Regions from separate parts of the Neobacillus sp. Soil_C_43 genome, predicted to be linked through region 2. Evidence: riboswitches for the same ligand, from Rfam matches in the RefSeq annotation. Region 2 holds a riboswitch; the other holds the start of a gene.
The links. A riboswitch is a leader RNA that binds a small molecule or an ion and turns the genes downstream of it on or off. The one in region 2 is predicted to bind S-adenosylmethionine.
Positions count from the first base shown of each region.

Region 1: linked by a shared signal. The riboswitch ahead of AC3A54_RS15020 (methionine ABC transporter ATP-binding protein) and the one ahead of AC3A54_RS15200 (homoserine dehydrogenase) in region 2 are both predicted to bind S-adenosylmethionine.

Region 1 covers NZ_JBDGJV010000010.1:166,159-176,269, reverse strand. Annotated here, with positions in the region: gene AC3A54_RS15025 (O-acetylhomoserine aminocarboxypropyltransferase/cysteine synthase family protein) at 1-891, shown strand, start outside; SAM riboswitch class I at 1,028-1,135, shown strand; gene AC3A54_RS15020 (methionine ABC transporter ATP-binding protein) at 1,296-2,321, shown strand; gene AC3A54_RS15015 (methionine ABC transporter permease) at 2,314-2,988, shown strand; gene AC3A54_RS15010 (MetQ/NlpA family ABC transporter substrate-binding protein) at 3,009-3,848, shown strand; gene sufC (Fe-S cluster assembly ATPase SufC) at 4,254-5,039, shown strand; gene sufD (Fe-S cluster assembly protein SufD) at 5,061-6,371, shown strand; gene AC3A54_RS14995 (cysteine desulfurase) at 6,371-7,600, shown strand; gene sufU (Fe-S cluster assembly sulfur transfer protein SufU) at 7,590-8,030, shown strand; gene sufB (Fe-S cluster assembly protein SufB) at 8,086-9,483, shown strand; gene AC3A54_RS14980 (DUF72 domain-containing protein) at 9,760-10,111, shown strand, end outside.
Region 2 covers NZ_JBDGJV010000011.1:21,507-31,617, forward strand. Annotated here, with positions in the region: gene AC3A54_RS15150 (metal-dependent hydrolase) at 1-23, shown strand, start outside; gene AC3A54_RS15155 (YfhJ family protein) at 63-332, opposite strand; gene AC3A54_RS15160 (small, acid-soluble spore protein K) at 464-637, shown strand; gene AC3A54_RS15165 (YfhH family protein) at 684-1,007, opposite strand; gene AC3A54_RS15170 (SDR family NAD(P)-dependent oxidoreductase) at 1,098-1,769, shown strand; gene recX (recombination regulator RecX) at 1,817-2,638, opposite strand; gene AC3A54_RS15180 (TIGR01777 family oxidoreductase) at 2,715-3,620, shown strand; gene AC3A54_RS15185 (YfhE family protein) at 3,742-3,876, shown strand; gene AC3A54_RS15190 (YfhD family protein) at 4,012-4,197, shown strand; gene AC3A54_RS15195 (DoxX family membrane protein) at 4,325-4,819, opposite strand; gene AC3A54_RS15200 (homoserine dehydrogenase) at 5,733-7,016, opposite strand; SAM riboswitch class I at 7,058-7,169, opposite strand; gene argH (argininosuccinate lyase) at 7,775-9,151, opposite strand; gene AC3A54_RS15210 (argininosuccinate synthase) at 9,407-10,111, opposite strand, start outside.

The DNA of each region.
Region 1 (10,111 bases), on a different contig from region 2:
TTCAGAGCAGTGATTACACCAAAAACAAAGGCAGTCTTTGCAGAAACAATTGGTAACCCAAGCTTACGTGTATTAGACATTGAAAAAGTGGCTGATATTGCACACGAGGCAGGTGTCCCATTAATTATCGACAACACCTTTGCGACACCATACTTATGCAGACCAATTGAGTACGGGGCAGACATTGTTGTTCACTCGGCAACAAAGTGGTTATTAGGTAATGGGACATCAACGGGCGGCATAATTGTTGATGGTGGGAAGTTTGACTGGAACTCTTCTAGATTCCCTGGCTTTACGACTCCGGATGCAAGCTACCATGATCTTGTCTATGCAGAAGCATTGGGCGCTGTAGCGTATATTGTAAAAGCGCGTGTACAGTTATTGCGTGATCTCGGTCCGGCACTGAGCCCGCAAAATTCATTCCAATTTACACTAGGCCTTGAAACCCTGCATGTTCGGATGAAAGAGCATGTAGCCAATACGAAAACGATTGTGGACTACTTATTAAACCATCCAGCAGTAGAATGGGTATCCTATCCGGGTCATCCATCACATCCGGACTATGAATTAGCGAAAAAATATTTACCTAAAGGTGCTGGCTCCATGGTTGTTTTTGGAATTAAAGGTGGGAAGGAAGCAGGAGCGAAGCTCATTGATTCTCTATCCTTATGGGCACATGTGGCTAATGTTGGCGATTCAAAAAGTCTAATCATTCACCCAGCTAGTACCACCCATCAGCAATTAGATGCAGAAGGTTTGAAGGCAGCAGGTGTATCGGAGGACTTAATCCGTCTCTCTATTGGGATTGAAAATGTCGAAGACTTAATTGATGATCTTGAATCTGCGATTGAGACAGCAACGGGATTGGCATCTGTCAAAGCAAATGCCTAAAATTTTCCTCATCCAATAAGTAAGAATTAATAGATTTTTTTATTGACACCCTTTTTTATCCATGATACGATAGCTTTCGTACTAAAATAACTACTTAAACTGATTAACGTGTTAATTGAATATAGAATGCTGTAAGCTCTTATCAAGAGAGGTGGAGGGATGTGCCCGATGAAGCCCGGCAACCGTCAATGTTACATTGAAATGGTGCCAATTCACACAAAGCGTTTGCTTTGGGAGATGGGAGAAAGGTCTATTTTACTAATGCCTTTCTGCCCGTGCAGAAAGGCTTTTTATTTTTCTAAAATAGAATCTTTTCAGGGGTACAGTCAAATTCTATAGGTATGTCAGGTTATAGTAGATACTTTCTGAATTTTAGGTAAATAGGATAGAAGCGGGTGATTCAAATGATTTCAATAAAAAGCGTCCGTAAGATTTTTCCTTCCAAACAAGGCCAGCTAAAAGCGGTCGATGACGTGAATTTAGAAATTCAAGAGGGGGAAATTTTCGGAGTCATCGGATATAGTGGTGCCGGAAAAAGTACGCTAATTCGAATGCTTAATGGGTTGGAGCTACCAACCGATGGATCAGTCACAGTGGCTGGTCGTGTCATTTCAAAAATTAAGGGCAGTGAGCTTCGTAAAGCACGTCAAGAAATCAGTATGATCTTTCAACATTTCAACTTACTTTGGTCAAGAACAGTAAGTGAAAATATTGCTTTTCCACTGGAAATTGCAGGTATAAAGGGACAGGAAAGACAGAAAAGAGTCAATGAGCTCATCAAACTCGTCGGGCTTGAGGGACGTGAAAACGCCTATCCCTCTCAATTGAGTGGGGGACAAAAGCAGCGGGTAGGGATTGCGAGAGCCCTTGCTAATAATCCAAAGGTTTTACTTTGTGATGAAGCAACTTCAGCACTGGACCCTCAGACAACCGATTCCATTTTGGATTTATTAGTCGATATCAATAAGCGACTAGGTCTGACCATTGTGTTGATTACACATGAAATGCATGTTATTCGAAAAATTTGCCACCGGGTTGCTGTGATGGAAAGCGGCCGTGTAGTTGAGCTTGGTTCCGTTTTGGATGTGTTCCGTAATCCGCAGCAGCAAATCACGAAACGATTTGTTCAACAGGTGACAGAGCCTGAAGAAACAAAAGAAACAGCGGAACATTTGCTGGCACGGTATCATTCTGGTCAGGTCGTTCAATTGACTTTCATTGGCGAGTCAGCTGAGCAGCCGCTCATCACTAATTTAATTAGACACCATGAGGTTACAGTAAATATCCTGCAGGGGAAAATTTCGCAAACACAAAGTGGTTCATATGGAACTCTCTTTATTCATCTTGATGGTGACGAAAAAGAAGTGAACAAAGCCATAGACTTTATTCGTTCCCAGCAGGTTGGTTTGGAGGTGGTAACAAATGAATAATAGTGGAAAATATTTTGAAAATGTCGATTGGCTCATGATGTGGGACGCAACGAAAGACACCGTTTATATGACAGCTATTTCGGTTCTCGTTACCTTTATCTTGGGGACAATCTTAGGTTTACTTCTTTTCCTAACAACGAAAGGGAATCTGTGGGAGAATAAACCGATTAATACGATTATTAGTGGAATCGTTAATATTTTTCGTTCCATTCCGTTCATCATTTTAATTGTATTATTAATCCCGTTCACCACCTTCTTATTAGGAACGATGATCGGAGAAGATGCGGCCTTGCCGGCACTGATTATTGGGGCAGCCCCTTTTTATGCAAGGATGGTGGAGATTGGTCTTCGAGAGATTAATAAAGGAGTCATTGAAGCTGCTAAATCAATGGGAGCAACAACAAGCACGATCATTTGGAAGGTACTACTACCAGAATCCATGCCAGCTCTCATTTCCGGTATTACCGTTACAGCTATTGCTCTTGTGGGTTACACAGCAATGGCAGGAGCGATTGGTGCAGGTGGGTTAGGAAACCTTGCCTACAACTATGGTTTCCAACGAAATCAAAATGACGTCACATTTGTCGCTACCGTCATTATTTTAATTATTGTGTTTATCATTCAGTTAATTGGTGATCTCATCACTTCAAAATTAGATAAAAGATAAAAATAAAAGGAGAGTTCAACATGAAAAAATGGTTATCCGTTTTACTAGCTTTAACATTAGCCCTAGCTCTTGCAGCTTGCGGTAAATCAGAAGAAAAATCTGAGGGTACTTCAGAAAAGGGTGGCACTACTAAATTAGTAGTTGGAGCTTCAACTGTGCCGCACGCTGAAATTTTAGAACAAGCAAAACCGCTATTAAAAGAAAAAGGAATCGACCTAGAAATCACAACTTTCACTGACTATGTTTTACCAAACAAAGCATTGGCTTCAAAAGAATTAGATGCAAACTACTTCCAGCACATCCCTTACTTAGAATCTCAAAATAAAGAATTTAACTACGGATTTGTTAACGCTGGCGGCATTCACATCGAGCCAATCGGTGTCTATTCTAAAAAATATAAAAAGTTAAGTGACCTTCCAAAGGGTGCTCACTTAATCATGAGTAACTCTGTAGCTGACCATGGCCGTCTACTTTCTTTACTAGAAGCACAAGGCTTAATTAAGTTAAAAGAAGGCATTGATAAAACAAAAGCAGAATTAAAAGACGTAGTAGAAAATCCAAAGAACCTAAAATTTGATGCGAACTATGAAGCGAAGCTTTTACCACAGATTTTCAATAATGGTGAAGGTGATGCAGTATTGATCAACTCTAACTACGCAATTGATGCAGGATTAAACCCAGTGAAGGATTCTATTGCAATTGAAGACAAAGAATCACCATATGTAAACGTCATTGCCGTTCGTAAAGGTGATGAAAATAAAGAGGCAATCAAAGCTCTAGTAGAAGTACTTCATTCAAAAGAAATCCAAGACTTCATCCTTGAAAAATACAAAGGTGCAGTTGTACCTGTTTCTGAATAAAAAACGATTCTCTTATAAATATGAAGAAAATAGTAAAAGTCAGTGAGCTATTCACTGGCTTTTGCTATTTCTGAAGTCATACATGAAACGTTAGGATTGGGTAAAAATAGAAGAGATATTACACCCAAATTCACTTGGCAAAAGTTAAAAAAATAAGGTATGATTTTAACCGAGTGTATTTTTACATAATTGGATATAAGAATTTTTTATCAGAAAATTCTTTAAAAATCACTTCCTATTCTCAATTAGCAATTACTTAATGAAAATAGAGGTACTGTTTTTACTGTTTAGGAGTTGCTAATACATTTCATTTGTTATAAGATTGTAATGAGAATAAAATGAGAATAGAGTTATAGACCTAACACGGTCTGCAAGATACAACACTTTCTTTTCGGAGGTATAGATATGGCTGGATCAACTTTAACGATCAAAGATTTACATGTAGGAATTGATGGGAAAGAAATTTTAAAAGGTGTTAACCTTGAAGTAAAAGGTGGAGAAATCCACGCAATTATGGGTCCTAACGGAACTGGTAAATCCACTTTATCATCTGCAATCATGGGTCACCCTAAATATGAAGTAACTAGTGGTAACATTACTTTAGATGGACAAAATGTTCTTGAAATGGAAGTAGATGAGCGCGCTCGTGCAGGTCTATTCCTAGCAATGCAATATCCAAGTGAAATCAACGGCGTAACCAATGCCGATTTTTTACGTTCAGCATTAAATAGCCGCCTAGGTGAAGGTAATGAAATTTCTTTAATGAAATTCATCCGTAAGATGGATAAGCAAATGGAATTCCTTGAAATGGACCTTGATATGGCGCAACGCTACTTAAATGAAGGTTTCTCTGGTGGAGAGAAAAAGCGTAATGAAATCTTACAATTAATGATGTTAGAACCAAAAATTGCGATCCTGGATGAAATTGACTCCGGTCTAGATATTGACGCATTAAAAGTTGTGTCAAAAGGAATCAATGAAATGCGCGGCGAAGAATTCGGATGCCTAGTTATTACTCACTATCAACGTCTTTTAGACTATATCACTCCTGACTATGTGCACGTTATGATGCAGGGCCGTATTGTGAAATCAGGCGGGCCAGAGTTAGCACAACGCTTAGAAGCAGAAGGATATGACTGGATCAAGCAAGAGCTTGGAATTGAAGATGAAACAGTTGGGCAAGAAGCGTAAGAGAGTGTTAGGAGGATTACAATGACAACAGAAACAAAATTACCATTTGATAAGGGTTTTGTAAGCTCCTTTTCGAAAGAAATGAACGAGCCTGCTTGGTTTGAAGAGTTCCGACTCAAAGCATTAGAGAGTTTTGAACAACTGCCAATGCCAAAACCTGATAAAACAAAAATAGATAAATGGAATTTCACTCAATTCAATCAACATACTGTTAAAAGTGCTGCTTATTCTTCTATTGATGAATTACCGGAGGAAGTAAAAGCTTTAGTTGATTTGGAAGCAGCTGATAAGAATCTATATATTCAACGTAATCAAACCCCTGCTTTTTTATCTTTATCAGAAGAACTAAAAAGTAAGGGTGTTATCTTTACAGACATTTTCACAGCAGCTAGAGAGCATGGCGAGCTTTTGAAAAAGTACTATATGACACAAGCAATTAATGCTGACGAACACCGTCTTACTGCCCTTCATACGGCACTTGTGAACGGTGGAGTCTTCTTATATGTTCCAAAGAACGTAGTCATCTCTCAACCTATTCAAGCGGTTTACGTTCACGACCATGCAGAGGCTAATCTTTTTAACCATGTTATCGTGGTAGCAGAAGATAATAGCTCTGTCACATATGTTGAAAACTACATTTCAACGATTGAAGCTTCTAATTCTGTGGTAAACATTCTTTCAGAGGTTATTGCTAATGCCAATGCGAAGGTTGTATATGGTGCAGTAGATTACCTTGCAAATGGAACAACTACCTATGTAAACCGTCGTGGTGTAGCTGGAAGAGATGCACGTATTGAGTGGGCGTTAGGGTTAATGAACGAAGGAAACACTATTTCTGAGAACACAACCAACCTTATTGGTGATGGTTCCTATGGTGATACAAAAACAGTTGTCGTTGGACGTGGAGAGCAAACTCAAAACTTTACGACAAAGGTTGTTCACTTTGGAAAAAATAGCGAAGGGTACATCTTAAAGCATGGTGTTATGAAGGATAGTGCGACTTCCATCTTTAATGGGATTGGAAAAATTGAGCATGGCGCTTCTAAATCAAATGCCGAGCAAGAATCACGTGTATTAATGCTTAGCGAAAAAGCGCGTGGAGATGCCAACCCAATTCTTTTAATTGATGAAGATGATGTAACAGCAGGTCACGCTGCATCTGTCGGCCGAGTAGATAAAGTACAACTTTACTACTTAATGAGCCGCGGAATTCCAAAGCAAGAAGCAGAGCGCCTTATCATTCATGGCTTCCTTGCACCAGTTGTTAACCAGCTTCCGATAGAAGGAGTAAAGAAACAACTGACTGAAGTGATCGAAAGGAAAGTACGCTAATGAATATCCAGGATATTCGCAAACAGTTTCCGATCCTAGACCAAGAAGTGAACGGCAATCCGTTGGTGTATTTAGATAGTTCTGCTACATCACAGAAGCCGCTTCAAGTTATCGAGGCAGTTGATAAATATTACCGTGAAATCAATTCCAATGTCCATCGTGGTGTGCATACTTTAGGAACAAGAGCTACTGATGCGTACGAAGGGGCAAGAGAAAAGGTTCGCAAATTTATCAATGCTAAATCGATTCAGGAAGTTATTTTTACAAGAGGAACAACGACTTCTATTAATACTGTGGCAGCAAGCTATGCAGCCGCTAATCTTAAAGAAGGCGATGAAATTGTTATAACTTATATGGAGCACCACAGCAATATTATCCCATGGCAGCAAGTGGCCAGACGGACTGGTGCCCAGTTAAAATACATTCCTCTCCAAGAGGATGGAACCATCTCACTTGATGATGTACGTGCAACCATTACAGCGAACACAAAGGTTGTTTCTGTGATGCAAGTATCAAATGTACTTGGCGTTATTAATCCGGTGAAAGAAATTGCACAAATCGCCCATGAAAATGGTGCAATTATGGTAGTAGATGGTGCGCAGAGTGCTCCGCATATGAAAATTGATGTTCAGGATTTGGATTGCGATTTCCTTGCATTCTCTGGACACAAAATGTGCGCTCCTACTGGTATCGGCGTTCTTTATGGAAAGAAACATTTACTAGAAAACATGGAGCCGATTGAATTTGGCGGTGAGATGATTGATTTCGTGCAATTGCAGGAATCAACGTGGAAAGAGCTTCCGTGGAAATTCGAAGGCGGAACACCTATAATTGCAGGTGCGATTGGTCTAGGAGCTGCAATCGACTTTTTAACTGAAATAGGCTTAGAGAATATTGCTGAGCACGAACATAAGCTTGCTGCTTATGCGTTAGATAAAATGTCTGCAGTTGAAGGTATGACGATTTATGGCCCGCTTGATGCGGCGAAACGCGCAGGTCTCATAACATTTAATTTAACAGACGTACATCCACACGATGTAGCAACCGTATTAGATGCAGAAGGTATTGCTGTCCGTGCGGGACATCATTGTGCACAGCCGTTGATGAGGTGGCTTAAGGCTTCAGCAACTGCTCGTGCTAGCTTCTATTTATATAATACTGAAGAGGATATTGATAAACTCGTTGAAGGGCTTGTCAAAACAAAGGAGTATTTCAGCGATGTCTTCTAATAATTTAGATTCACTTTACCGTCAAGTCATTATGGATCATTATAAAAATCCTCGAAACCGTGGTGTGTTGGAGGATGGAAACCATACGATTAACATGAATAACCCTACATGTGGAGACCGCATTCAATTGAGCCTTAAGGTGGAAAATGGAATTGTGGTTGACGCAAAGCAAGAAGGGGAAGGCTGTTCGATTTCCATGTCATCGGCTTCGATGATGACTCAAGCCATTAAAGGGAAAAAGATCGATGAGGCTTTAAAGATGTCACAAATCTTCTCTGATATGATGCAAGGGAAAGAGTATGATGAAGATCTTGATTTAGGTGATATTGAGGCCCTTCAAGGGGTTGCCAAGTTTCCAGCCCGCATTAAATGTGCCACGTTAGCGTGGAAGGCAATGGAAAAAGGATTGAAAGAAGATGAAAAAGAATAGGATGAAATAGGGCATTTTTAGGCCTTATTCGTTTAAGAAATGGAGGAATAAGACGATGGCGAAAAAAATGCCAGAAATCGGTGATTATAAATATGGTTTTGCCGATAAAGACGTTTCCATATTCCGATCTAAACGCGGTTTAACAGATGATATAGTAAAAGAAATTTCTAAGTTGAAGAACGAACCACAATGGATGTTAGACTTCCGTTTGAAGTCGCTTGAGCATTTTTACAAAATGCCAATGCCACAATGGGGCGGCGATATGGCTTCTTTAAACTTTGATGAAATCACGTATTATGTAAAACCATCGGAGAAATCTGAGAAGTCATGGGATGAAGTACCTGAAGAAATCAAGGCTACTTTTGATAAACTAGGAATTCCTGAAGCAGAGCAAAAGTACCTTGCTGGGGTATCTGCACAGTATGAATCTGAAGTTGTTTATCACAACATGAAGGTAGAACTTGAAGATTTAGGAATCGTCTTTAAAGATACCGATTCCGCTTTAAGAGAAAATGAAGATATTTTCCGCGAACACTTTGGAAAAACAATTCCACCAACAGATAACAAGTTTGCTGCACTTAACTCTGCCGTATGGTCAGGGGGCTCATTTATCTATGTACCACCAGGTGTGAAAGTGGATACTCCTTTACAGGCATACTTCCGCATTAACTCTGAAAACATGGGTCAATTTGAACGTACCTTAATCATTGTAGATGAAGGTGCACACGTGCATTACGTTGAGGGTTGTACTGCACCAGTCTATACAACTAACTCCCTGCACAGTGCAGTGGTTGAGATTGTTATTAAAAAAGATGCTTATTGCCGTTATACAACGATTCAAAACTGGGCAAATAACGTCTTTAACCTTGTTACGAAGCGTGCGGTTTGTGAAGCAAACGCAACAATGGAATGGATTGACGGAAATATCGGTTCTAAGTTAACAATGAAATACCCAGCCGTTATTTTAAAAGGTGAAGGTGCTCGTGGTTTGACTTTATCAATTGCGATTGCAGGTAAAGGTCAGCATCAGGATGCTGGAGCAAAAATGATTCATTTAGCACCAAACACATCTTCAACAATCGTTTCCAAGTCCATTTCTAAGCACGGTGGTAAAGTAACCTACCGTGGTCAGGTGCACTTCGGACGTAAGGCAGATGGTGCCCGTTCTAATATCGAATGTGATACATTAATTATGGATAACAAGTCGACATCAGATACCATTCCTTACAATGAGATATTAAACGATAACATTTCACTTGAGCACGAAGCCAAGGTTTCTAAAGTATCAGAAGAGCAGCTTTTCTACTTGATGAGCCGTGGTATTTCTGAACAAGAAGCTACTGAAATGATCGTTATGGGCTTCATTGAGCCATTTACAAAGGAATTACCAATGGAATATGCCGTTGAAATGAACCGTCTGATCAAGTTCGAAATGGAAGGCTCCATCGGTTAATATTTTTATAAAAGAAACCCGCCCGCTGGCTATAGCAGGCGGGTTTTTTCTGTGGGAAAATGAACTTACTGTCATATAAGGTGTGTTTACTGTCATATAAGGTGTGTTTACTGTCATATAAGGTGTGTTTACTGTCATATAAGGTGTGTTTACTGTCGGATAACAGGGGATTACTGTCGCATAGCATCTTATTACTGTCGTTTTCCGTTTTCTTGTTGAAAAATCTACGAGACATAAATTGGGTTATGCTATTATTAATAACTGGGGGTGAACGAATTGATTTATATCGGTGTCACAGGCTGGGGAGACCATGACAGCTTATATTCAAGTGGAACTTCCTCAAGGGACAAATTAAAGCACTATGCTGGCCACTTTCCAATTGTAGAGGTAGACTCTGCATTTTATGCAATTCAGCCCAAACGAAATGCAGAAAAGTGGGTGCAAGAAACGCCAGAAAGCTTCCAGTTTATCGTAAAGGCCTACCAAGGTATGACGGGGCATATGCGTGGAGAGATTCCCTTTGAAAGCAAACAAGCGATGTTTCTTGCATTTAAAGACTCCTTACAGCCATACATAGAAAAAAATAAACTAGCCATGGCCCTGTTTCAATTCCCACCGTGGTTCAGTT
Region 2 (10,111 bases):
AAAAACTAAGTATCATAAGTTGATATCATGAAAAAAGAAAACTCGTTGTGGCGAGTTTTCTTTTAATTTGTTTGATTCTTCTCCTGATTTAAAAAATGTTTATATTTCGGATTGGTGGCGATGAAATCATGAAGTCTATTTCCATAATTCTCAATCCATTGCCTCACAATTTTCTCAGTCATTTCACTGCCCTTATACTCCCTGCCAGCTTTTGCATAACTGGTTTCAAAGTCATCCCAAAGCAATTCCACCCAGGTCCTTGCTTGGTCAAAGGATAATTCGTTATTTTTTTCTAACAACAACCTTATTAATTCTTCCTGATACACTTTCATACACTCACCTCATTGCCATTTTCTTATAACATAACCCATGTGAAAAGCGCGAATACTAACATTACGTGGTAAGCACTGAGATGCCGCCTTTGCTTTTCACGTTTTTCTCATTCCCAAAATGGAGGTACAGCATGAGAAATAAAGAAACGAATTTCCCCAATCAAAATAATAACAAGTTAGAGGGCGAGCCAAGAGCGAAAGCAGAATATGCTTCTAAAAGAGCCGATGGCACCATCAATACCCATCCACAAGAGCGTATGCGTGCTTCAGGGGAACGAGATGACGAATCCCCTCAGTATTCATAACTACCCGTTTAATAAGACAAGCCAGAGAACTCTCTCTGGTTTGTCATCATTTTAGCCCTTTTAACATAGAAATCGGGAGAGCTTCTTCTTTTCCATCGCCTTTTAATCGATATCCCCAAGCAAACACACCGTTCATATAATCTATTTTAAAATATTGGCCAGGATCGCCTTCAATTTCATATATTTCGCCTGGTTGAAACGATTCGGGATTAATCAGATACGCTCTTGCCATTTGTACCTTTCTTTCAAGCACCGCAAACTCACTAACCATTCCCATTTGTTCAGCTTTTCGTGCTTTTTCTTGAAGTGAAGCAATTTCCTGTTTTAACTCATGTTCTGTCATATCACTGTACCGTTTCTCCTGCTGCATCCAATTCACTCCCCTTTATCTTCTTTTTTTAGTATAGTAATTTTTATAGGATTAATAAAGGCTTAAAACTCACACAAAGGAGAGCACACCATGAAAACAATGATTGTAACTGGGGCAGGATCAGGCTTAGGCAAAGAATTAGCTTTCTTATTTTCGAAAAAGGGCTTTCATCTTTTATTAGTTGGAAGAACAGTTGAAAAATTAGTGGAAGCCAAACAAGAAATTGAAGCACTAGGTGGAAAAGCTGATCTTTTATCAGTGGATATCTCCAACAATGAAGATGTGGTTTCAAAATTAAATGGGCTTAACGAACGCTATCAAGTTGCTGGCTTGGTCAACAACGCAGGTGTCGGTCATTTTGGACCGTTTACCGAGATGGACGATACACAAATAAAAGAAATGCTTGAGACGAATGTATGGGGAACGATTTTGATGACAAAAGCCATTCTTCCACTTTTATCCCAAAATGGAGAAGGCCGAATAATGAATATTATTTCTACTGCTGGCTTGCGTGGGAAAGTAAACGAAGCAGTGTATGTTGCCAGCAAATTTGCTGTAAGAGGATTTACGGAAAGTCTACAAAAAGAATACGAAGGTTCTGGAATCAAATTTAATGCAGTGTACATGGGCGGGATGGACACCCCCTTTTGGGACGAAAGCTCTCATGTTTCAGACAAATCACGTTTTAGATCGCCTAAAGAAGTAGCAGAAATTATTATGGATCAAATCGATCAGGATTCTATTATTATTGAGAGTAAATAAAGCTAATAAATAAGGGGACAGGCTCCACTCAGTCTGTCCCCTACTCTTTAATTTTCTTCACTTTCTAAATCAGAAAGAAATCTCTCGATATTATCCATTGAAAATCCTTTACGATATAAGGCCTGCTTCATCTTTTGTTGATATTCAAATCCACTTAAGTGAGCATATTTTCTATGAGCTTTTTCACCTTGGAAGCGAACAGCTCCCATTTCCTCATCATCTTCTTTTTCAACTTTTGTTTCATTCACGGCAATTCCTATGACCTCAAAAGGATACCCTTTTCGTAAGAGTAAATTTTCTAGCTTCTGCTTCTGAATTTTTAAAGATTCCTTTGAATTTCTTTGAAAAAATTTCTCACTCATTTTTGTTGCTTTTTCAATTTGCTGCTCTCGAGGATACTCCTCTAATGCTTGCATAAGAGTCGCCTCTCCAATCCCTTTTTCTTTTAACTCTAACTTAATTAAATCAGGACCTTTATCTGTCGTATTCGCCTGCGTCCTTACATAAGCCAAGGCATATTCCTGATCATTAATATATTTTTGCGAGATTAACCGATGGAGAACCTCGTTAATGACGGGTTCATCAAGTTCCTTTTTTAAAAGGTAATCCTTGATTTCTTTTTCCGACCTCATCCTTCTTACCAGATAATTGACCGCTAAGTTGTAGGCCTTACGGATATCGTCTTGATACTGAATTTCCAAGAAAGAAAAATCATCAAGCTCCATCCCTTTTTTTAAATTGAATTTAATTAACACATCGCTGTCGACACTAAAGGCAAATTCTTCACCCTTGCCCTTACCATAATCCATAAAAACGTTAAAACGGTCTACATTTTTTTGCTGTGTGGTGATTTTCGTAATAATGGCCATTTCCTTCACCTCACTTCCACTTTACCATACTTTTTTATTAAAATAAGGTAAAATAAAGCAAAAGGAGGTCTTCTACATGAAAATTGCAATTGCAGGTGGAACAGGCTTTGTTGGGAGGGCACTTGTCAATGAACTAAGTAAGTATGAACATGAAATAGTTATTTTAACTCGCCGAGCAAGAAAATCTAACGAGAAGGCCAACATTCGATATACGCAGTGGTTAACTGATAATGCGAACCCTGTTATAGACCTCCAAGATACGGATATCTTTATAAACCTCGCAGGTGAATCGATTAACAGTGGGCGCTGGACCGAAGAGAGAAAAAGTAAAATTTTATCTAGTCGAATGGAAGCAGTTGATGCAGTCCTGGACATAGTAAACCAATTAGACCGGAAACCGCAGGTGCTTATTAACGCCAGTGCGATTGGTATATACGGAACATCAGAAACAAAAGTTTTTACTGAAAATAACGAAAAACTAGGCACGGATTTTTTAGCAGAAACAGTCGTAAACTGGGAACAAGAAGCGAGCAAGGCGGTTTCATTAGGAATTAGAACGGTCTTATGCAGATTTGGTATCATTCTTGAAAAGGATGCTGGAGCTCTTCCTAAGATGCTGATGCCTTATAAGTGGTTTATAGGAGGCAATATTGGAAGTGGCAAACAGTGGATGTCATGGATTCACCTTGAGGATGTAGTAAAAGGTATTATTTTTGCAATGGAAAATAAACAAATTCAAGGCCCTGTAAATTTCACTGCTCCAAATCCTGTGATGATGAGCGATTTGGGCAAGACACTTGCTCAAGTATTGCATCGACCGCACTGGCTTCCTGTTCCTAGTTTCGCCCTTCGTTTGCTCCTTGGTGAAATGAGCACCTTAGTGGTAGATGGGCAAAAGGTTTTACCGAATAAACTTTTAGATCATGGATTCCAATTCCAGTACCCTACTTTAGAAAAAGCATTAAAAAATATATTTTCCTAAAAAAAGTATCATTCCTTTCTTAAAAGGTAAAAATGGAAATAAGTACATATTTAGTGCTTCATTTTTACCACTTAGCTTGATGACAATTAACAAACAAAAAATGTTGAAAGGAATGAGCAAAATGGCGGGAAAAAAGAAAAAAGATTTGGGTAGAGGTAAATATACCTTAACAAGTACACAAGAGGTTTTATACCAGCGTGATTTTAAGATGGCTGACCGTGCTGCCGGCTATCATGACAGCAAAACTAAGCTGTAAGTGACGGAATTCCATACGTATACAAAAAATTAATTTAAAGTTTTTCCATTAATGAGCCCCTTTCAAATTGTAAAAGCTATTAGGGAGTGAGAGATATCTTTCTCCCTCTAGCTGAAATTGAAAGGGGTTTTAGTAATGGGTCGAATGCATAATGGAGGTTCTCACAAAAATAATAAAGCATCACTTCCACAAACACCGAAAAATATGAAAACAGATGGAAATGATGTAGAATACTCACAAGAATTTGCTGATCATGCAGATCTTGAAGCACAAGCCCGTGCTAATGCCGCTAACCAGCGTGTGAAGAATAAGAAAAGATAAGAATAAAAAAAGAGAAGCAGGCTTTGCCCTGCTTCTTAAAGTATATAAAAGGGGGGAAATAAATGGTATATCAGCGAGCTCTAATGAGAGGCTTCAGCGTGCTGAGCTGTTAGAACTCGTTATACTGTTAATTAGTGTTCACATTTTTTACAGGTGTCTTTTGGAAATAGCCTTTGATAAACGGAACTGTGTATCGGTCAAGACCGAAGAGGTAAGCTCCAGTTCCTACGAATAGAAGGATCATTGCTGCTGTATAAAGAATTGGGTTCGTGCTTGTTGTGCCTGCCAGCATGAAGTTTAAGTTCATAAATGCACCGGCGATTAATGCTGGAAGAGTGGCTAATCCAACAACTAATCCTAAACCAACAAGTAATTCTCCCCAAGGAATTAATACGTTAAAGATTTGAACATTTGGAATAGCAAATTGTTGTAAGAAATCTGCGTACCATGCTTGCACTGCTGGATGATCACCCGTTGCATTTGCGAGTGCACCTTTTAAAAATCCGCCAGCATCAAATTCACCGGTTAATTTATGATATCCTGCTTCAATCCATTGTAATCCAAGCCAAACTCTTAGAACTGTCCAAACAACGGCTGCTTGAGGGGTTTTATACCATCTCATCACAATCATCTCCAATTATTTTATTTGTGAACACTTTCACAATAAAGTGTAATGATAAGTTCTTTCCCCTTTCGATGAGGGGTGTTCAGCTAGCTGTGTCGTATAGGGAAGTTAGTTTGTGTTTCTTTGTTTGTGAATTGTTTCACTATCTTCTCTACACTTATAATATACTCTCCTGTACTTTAAATGACAACGGCTTTCACAGTTTCTTAACATATTAATGTTAGAAAGTTGAATAATATGTGAACTTAATAAGTTGTTAATATTAGATACTTGTGGATAATTATTCTGATTTTTGTGGATATTGTGAATAAGTCTGTGGAATACCTTTAAAACAGGACTTTTGATGTGGATAATGCGGTGGATAAACACGGAATATCCGTGACTATTGAATTAAATTTCTACATCTTGTTCAAATAAAAAAAGTAGATTTAGAAGTTTGCTACTTCTACTTTTTCCTTCTTCTCCCTGATAAAAGTAGATCTAGAACCTCGCTACTTTTACTTTTTTCTTCTTTTCTCTGAAAAAAGTAGATCTAGAGCCTTGCTACTTCTACTGTTTCCTTCTTTTCTCTATAAAAAGTAGATCTAGAGCCCCTTGTTACTTCTACTTTTTCCTTCTTTTCTCTATAAAAAGTAGATCTAGAGCCTTGCTACTTCTACTTTTCCCTTCTTCTCTCTATAAAAAGTAGATCTAGAGCCTTGCTACTTCTACTTTTTCCTTCTTCTCTCTGAAAAAAGTAGATCTAGAACCTCGCTACTTTTACTTTTTTCTTCTTTTCTCTGAAAAAAGTAGATCTAGAGCCTTGCTACTTCTACTTTTTCCTTCTTCTCTCTGAAAAAAGTAGATCTAGAGCCTGGCTTTCTTAAAATAAAAAAAAGAGCCATATAGCTCTTTCATTATTTGTAGACTCTTATAAAGCCTTAAGCGTTTTTATTTGTTTCACTCTCTCATATTCTCCTATAATCGGATAATAGATAAGATTATTTTGTTTGGCCAAAAGGCCAATTTCTCTATCTGTCGCTTTGATTACAAACGTTTCCTCCGCCACTTCTTCAATCCAAGTAATGGAAGGAGTCACCTGTTTATGCATCACTCCATGCACCAGCCACGTTTCCTTCTTGTCACTCTTACTAAACCCCGTTACCGCTACTTGAGAACACGTATTATTCTGTTTAACTGGGGAATTTTGACACACATAGACTAAATCCTCAATGACAGCACTCGCCGTAGGAAACATTCCAGCTCCCGGCCCCTGAAGCGTAATTTCACCTACAATATCCGATTGGACATTTACTGCGTTCTGAACGCCTTCTACATGATAAAATGGATGCTCTTTTCCCACAAGAGCTGGTTTGACCGTTGCTTTTATTTGACCGTCCAGCCTTGTGATACTCGCAATATGTTTGAACCGTAGTTCTGCCCTATCGACAGCATCAATCAATTCACTTGTGATTGACGTGATCCCCTCACGTTCAACCTCCTGCCAATTAGGTTCTTCTCCAAATGCAAGTCTGCTTAAAATCATGGTTTTATAAAAGGCATCAAAGCCCTCCACATCATTTGTTGGGTCAGCTTCAGCATAGCCATTCTCTTGGGCTAATATTAACGCCTGTGCAAATGACTGCTTTTTCTCCCTCATTTCGGTAAGAATAAAATTGGAGGTTCCATTTAGAATTCCTCTGACCTGCTTGACACGATTAATATTTAAAAGCTGTCTAAGTGTTTGAATAACGGGAATTCCACCTGCTACGGTTGCTTCAAATCCAACAGAAACCTTTTTCTCTGCTGCAAGATCAAGAAGTTCTTTCCCGTGATGGGCAAACATTTCCTTATTTGCTGTAATGATGTGGCAGCCCCGCTGTATGGCTGATTTTAAAAATGTAAATGTCGGCTCTTTATCGACAATAGCCTCCACAACAACATCAAGCTGTTCGAGATTTAAGATATCCGCAAATTCTGTTGTTACTAATACATTTTCACTAATATTTCTTTTCTTTTGCGTGTTTCTGATGAGAACAGCGGCAACTTCAACCTTTTTGCCCAATGTAGCTGTAAGCTCCTCACTGTGTGATTGTATTGTTCGATAAACTCCTTCACCAACTGTTCCAAATCCAAGGATTGCTACTTTGATTGCAGACACATACATCCATCCCTTCACTACACGATTTTTGACACGAAGCTGTTTATTTTTCAAAAAGAAAAACCCTCTTCAATAAGAAGAGGGTTGGATTCCTCCTCTTATCTATCAGGTTAAAAATAACCTGCAGGAATTAGCACCTTTTCAAGGAATACCTTGAAGGTTGCCGGGTTTCATCGGGCCTAGTCCCTCCACCACTCTGGATAAGAGTTTTTATTTGATTTTTCATTAAATTTCCAAGTTATAAAGAAAATTTTAGTTGATGTAATGTTAAATGTCAATATATTCTTTCAATTCATTACGATCGTACACCTGTAAATTTGGCATGCTCTTCTTTTACTAAATTGATAAAATTTCCCCTCTCAAAATCCATACTGATAATCATTTTAATATTTTTCTCCATGCTTAAAAACCGCTTCACCTTTCTATTTTGGTGAATGATATATGAGTATCTAACATCCTTTTCCAGTGTAGCAAACCAGTCTTCTTCCCTTAATCTGATTATATTCTTGTCAAATTTCGATTTAGGTGACCAATCAGGAATGAAAAATTCAATGACTCCCCCTGCTAGATCAATTAGTAAATCAAAAAGAAAACTGCTAATGGAAAATCACTCCTCAAGCACAATATTCATAAAACTATTGTATCTTTCCATTGAAATAAATAAAAGGGGATCGGTAATTTGTAGATATATCATGAATTTGTGTAGATATATTATAAAAATGTGTAGATAAAACGCAAAAGTGTGTAGATATCGCGATACAGCCCCTTTTCATGAGCAAAAAGAAACCTGCCAATGGCAGGTTTCTCACATTTTATCGTTTCAGTTTTCCCTCAGCAAGCTCGATTTGCTTCCCAACCTGCTCTGGAGCCGTACCACCAAAGCTATTTCGAACCGCAACTACGTGTTCTGGGGCTAAAACCTCGTAAATATCCTCTTCAAATAAAGGACTGAAATCTTGATATTCTTCAAAGCTTAAATCAAGCAAAAACTTATTAGACTGGATCGAGTATAAAACAATTTTTCCAATAACCTCATGGGCCTCACGGAACGGTAACCCCTTAGTTACCAGATAATCGGCAATATCCGTAGCATTCGAGAAGTCGTTGTTAATTGCTTTACGCATCACATCTTTTTTAACCGTCATCGTTTCAATCATTGGAGCCAATAGTTTTAAAGAACCTTCCAATGTTTCTACCGTATCAAACATACCTTCTTTATCTTCTTGTAAGTCCTTATTGTAGGCAAGCGGCAAACCTTTCAAAACAGTCAGCAGCCCAATCAAATTGCCATACGTACGGCCTGTTTTTCCACGAAGCAGCTCTGGTACGTCTGGATTCTTCTTTTGCGGCATAATACTCGAGCCTGTACAGAAGGAATCATCCAGTTCAACAAATTGGAATTCTTGGCTGGACCAGATCACTAATTCTTCGGAGAAACGAGAAATATGCGTCATGATGATAGAACCAATTGATAAGAATTCAAGAATAAAATCGCGGTCGCTGACAGCATCCATACTGTTTGGATACACGGTTTCGAACCCTAACAGTTCTGCCACACGTTCACGATTGATAGGAAAAGTAGTCCCTGCCAGTGCACCCGAACCAAGCGGAAGCCAGTTCACCCGTTTCAGACTATCCATCAATCTCTCTTTATCACGTTCGAACATCCAAAAATATGCCATTAAATGGTGTGCAAACGATACAGGCTGTGCACGCTGGAGGTGAGTATAGCCTGGAATTAAGGTTTGGACATGTTCTTTTGCCTGCTCGACTAAAGCTTCCTGAACATCTTCAATTAATTTAATAAGCTCCGTCGTTTTTGTTCTTAAATAAAGGTGCATATCTGTAGCTACTTGGTCATTCCGGCTACGACCCGTATGTAGCTTACCGCCAACCGGTCCGATTTTTTCTATCAACAGCTTTTCGATATTCATGTGAATATCTTCATCTTCTACCAAAAACTCCACTTCGTTTGCATGAACCATTTTTTGAATGGCAAGAAGTCCGTCCTTAATTTTTTCAGCATCCTCAACTGGGATAATGCCACATTCACCTAGCATTTGCACATGTGCCAGGCTTCCGGCAATATCCTCTTTTGCTAACTTTTGATCAAAAGATATGGATGCTGTAAATTCTTCTACGAGTTTGTTGGTTTCCTTTGTAAATCGTCCGCCCCATAACTTAGACATGTCCTGCTCCTCCTTAAAATGAAAGGCTCTGTTAAAATTGCCTTTTGATTTCCGCTCCAGACGCTTCGCTTTCCGTGGGCGTTTCGGCGAGCCTCCTCGGCGCTTGCGCCTGCGGGGTCTCCCCTGACCCGTACTCCCACAGGAGTCTTCGCGTCTTCCACTCCAATCAAAAGAGTATAATAATCAACAATGTTCTTTAACACAGCCAAAATGAAAGAAGATAGCCCCCGAAATAGGATTCGAGGGCAATCCGAATTATTTTACAATCGTTTCTTTTTTAGTAACCTCTGAATATACCTTTGTTGGTAAGCCCCAAATCTTAATAAAGCCAACAGCGGCATTGTGATCGAATGCATCACCTTTTGAATAGGTCGCTAGCTCCTCGTTGTATAAGCTAAATGGCGACTTACGGCCTACAACTGTGTGATTTCCTTTATGAAGCTTTACACGAATCGTTCCTGTAACAGTCTTTTGTGTTTCTTCAATAAACGCATCAAGCGCTGGTTTGATAGGAGAATACCAAAGACCTTCATAAATAATCTTTGCCATCTGCTGTTCCACTTGAGTCTTAAATTGTGTAACCTCACGAGTTAATGTTAAAAACTCTAACTCTTTATGTGCATTGATTAAAATGAGTGCAGCCGGATTTTCATACACTTCTCTTGATTTAATTCCTACTAATCTATTTTCAATGTGGTCGATACGGCCAACACCGTGCTTACCACCCAGTGCGTTTAACGTCTCAATTAACTGAACTAGTGGAAGTTTCTCACCATTGAGGGCAACAGGAACCCCTTGTTCGAATTCAATTTCTACATATTCAGCGGCATCTGGAGTTAGTTCAATCGGATTCGTCCAATCGAATGCTGCTTCAGGCGCTTCTGCCCATGGATCTTCAAGCACTCCAGCCTCACAAGCACGTCCCCAAATGTTTGCATCAATTGAAAAAGGATTATCTAA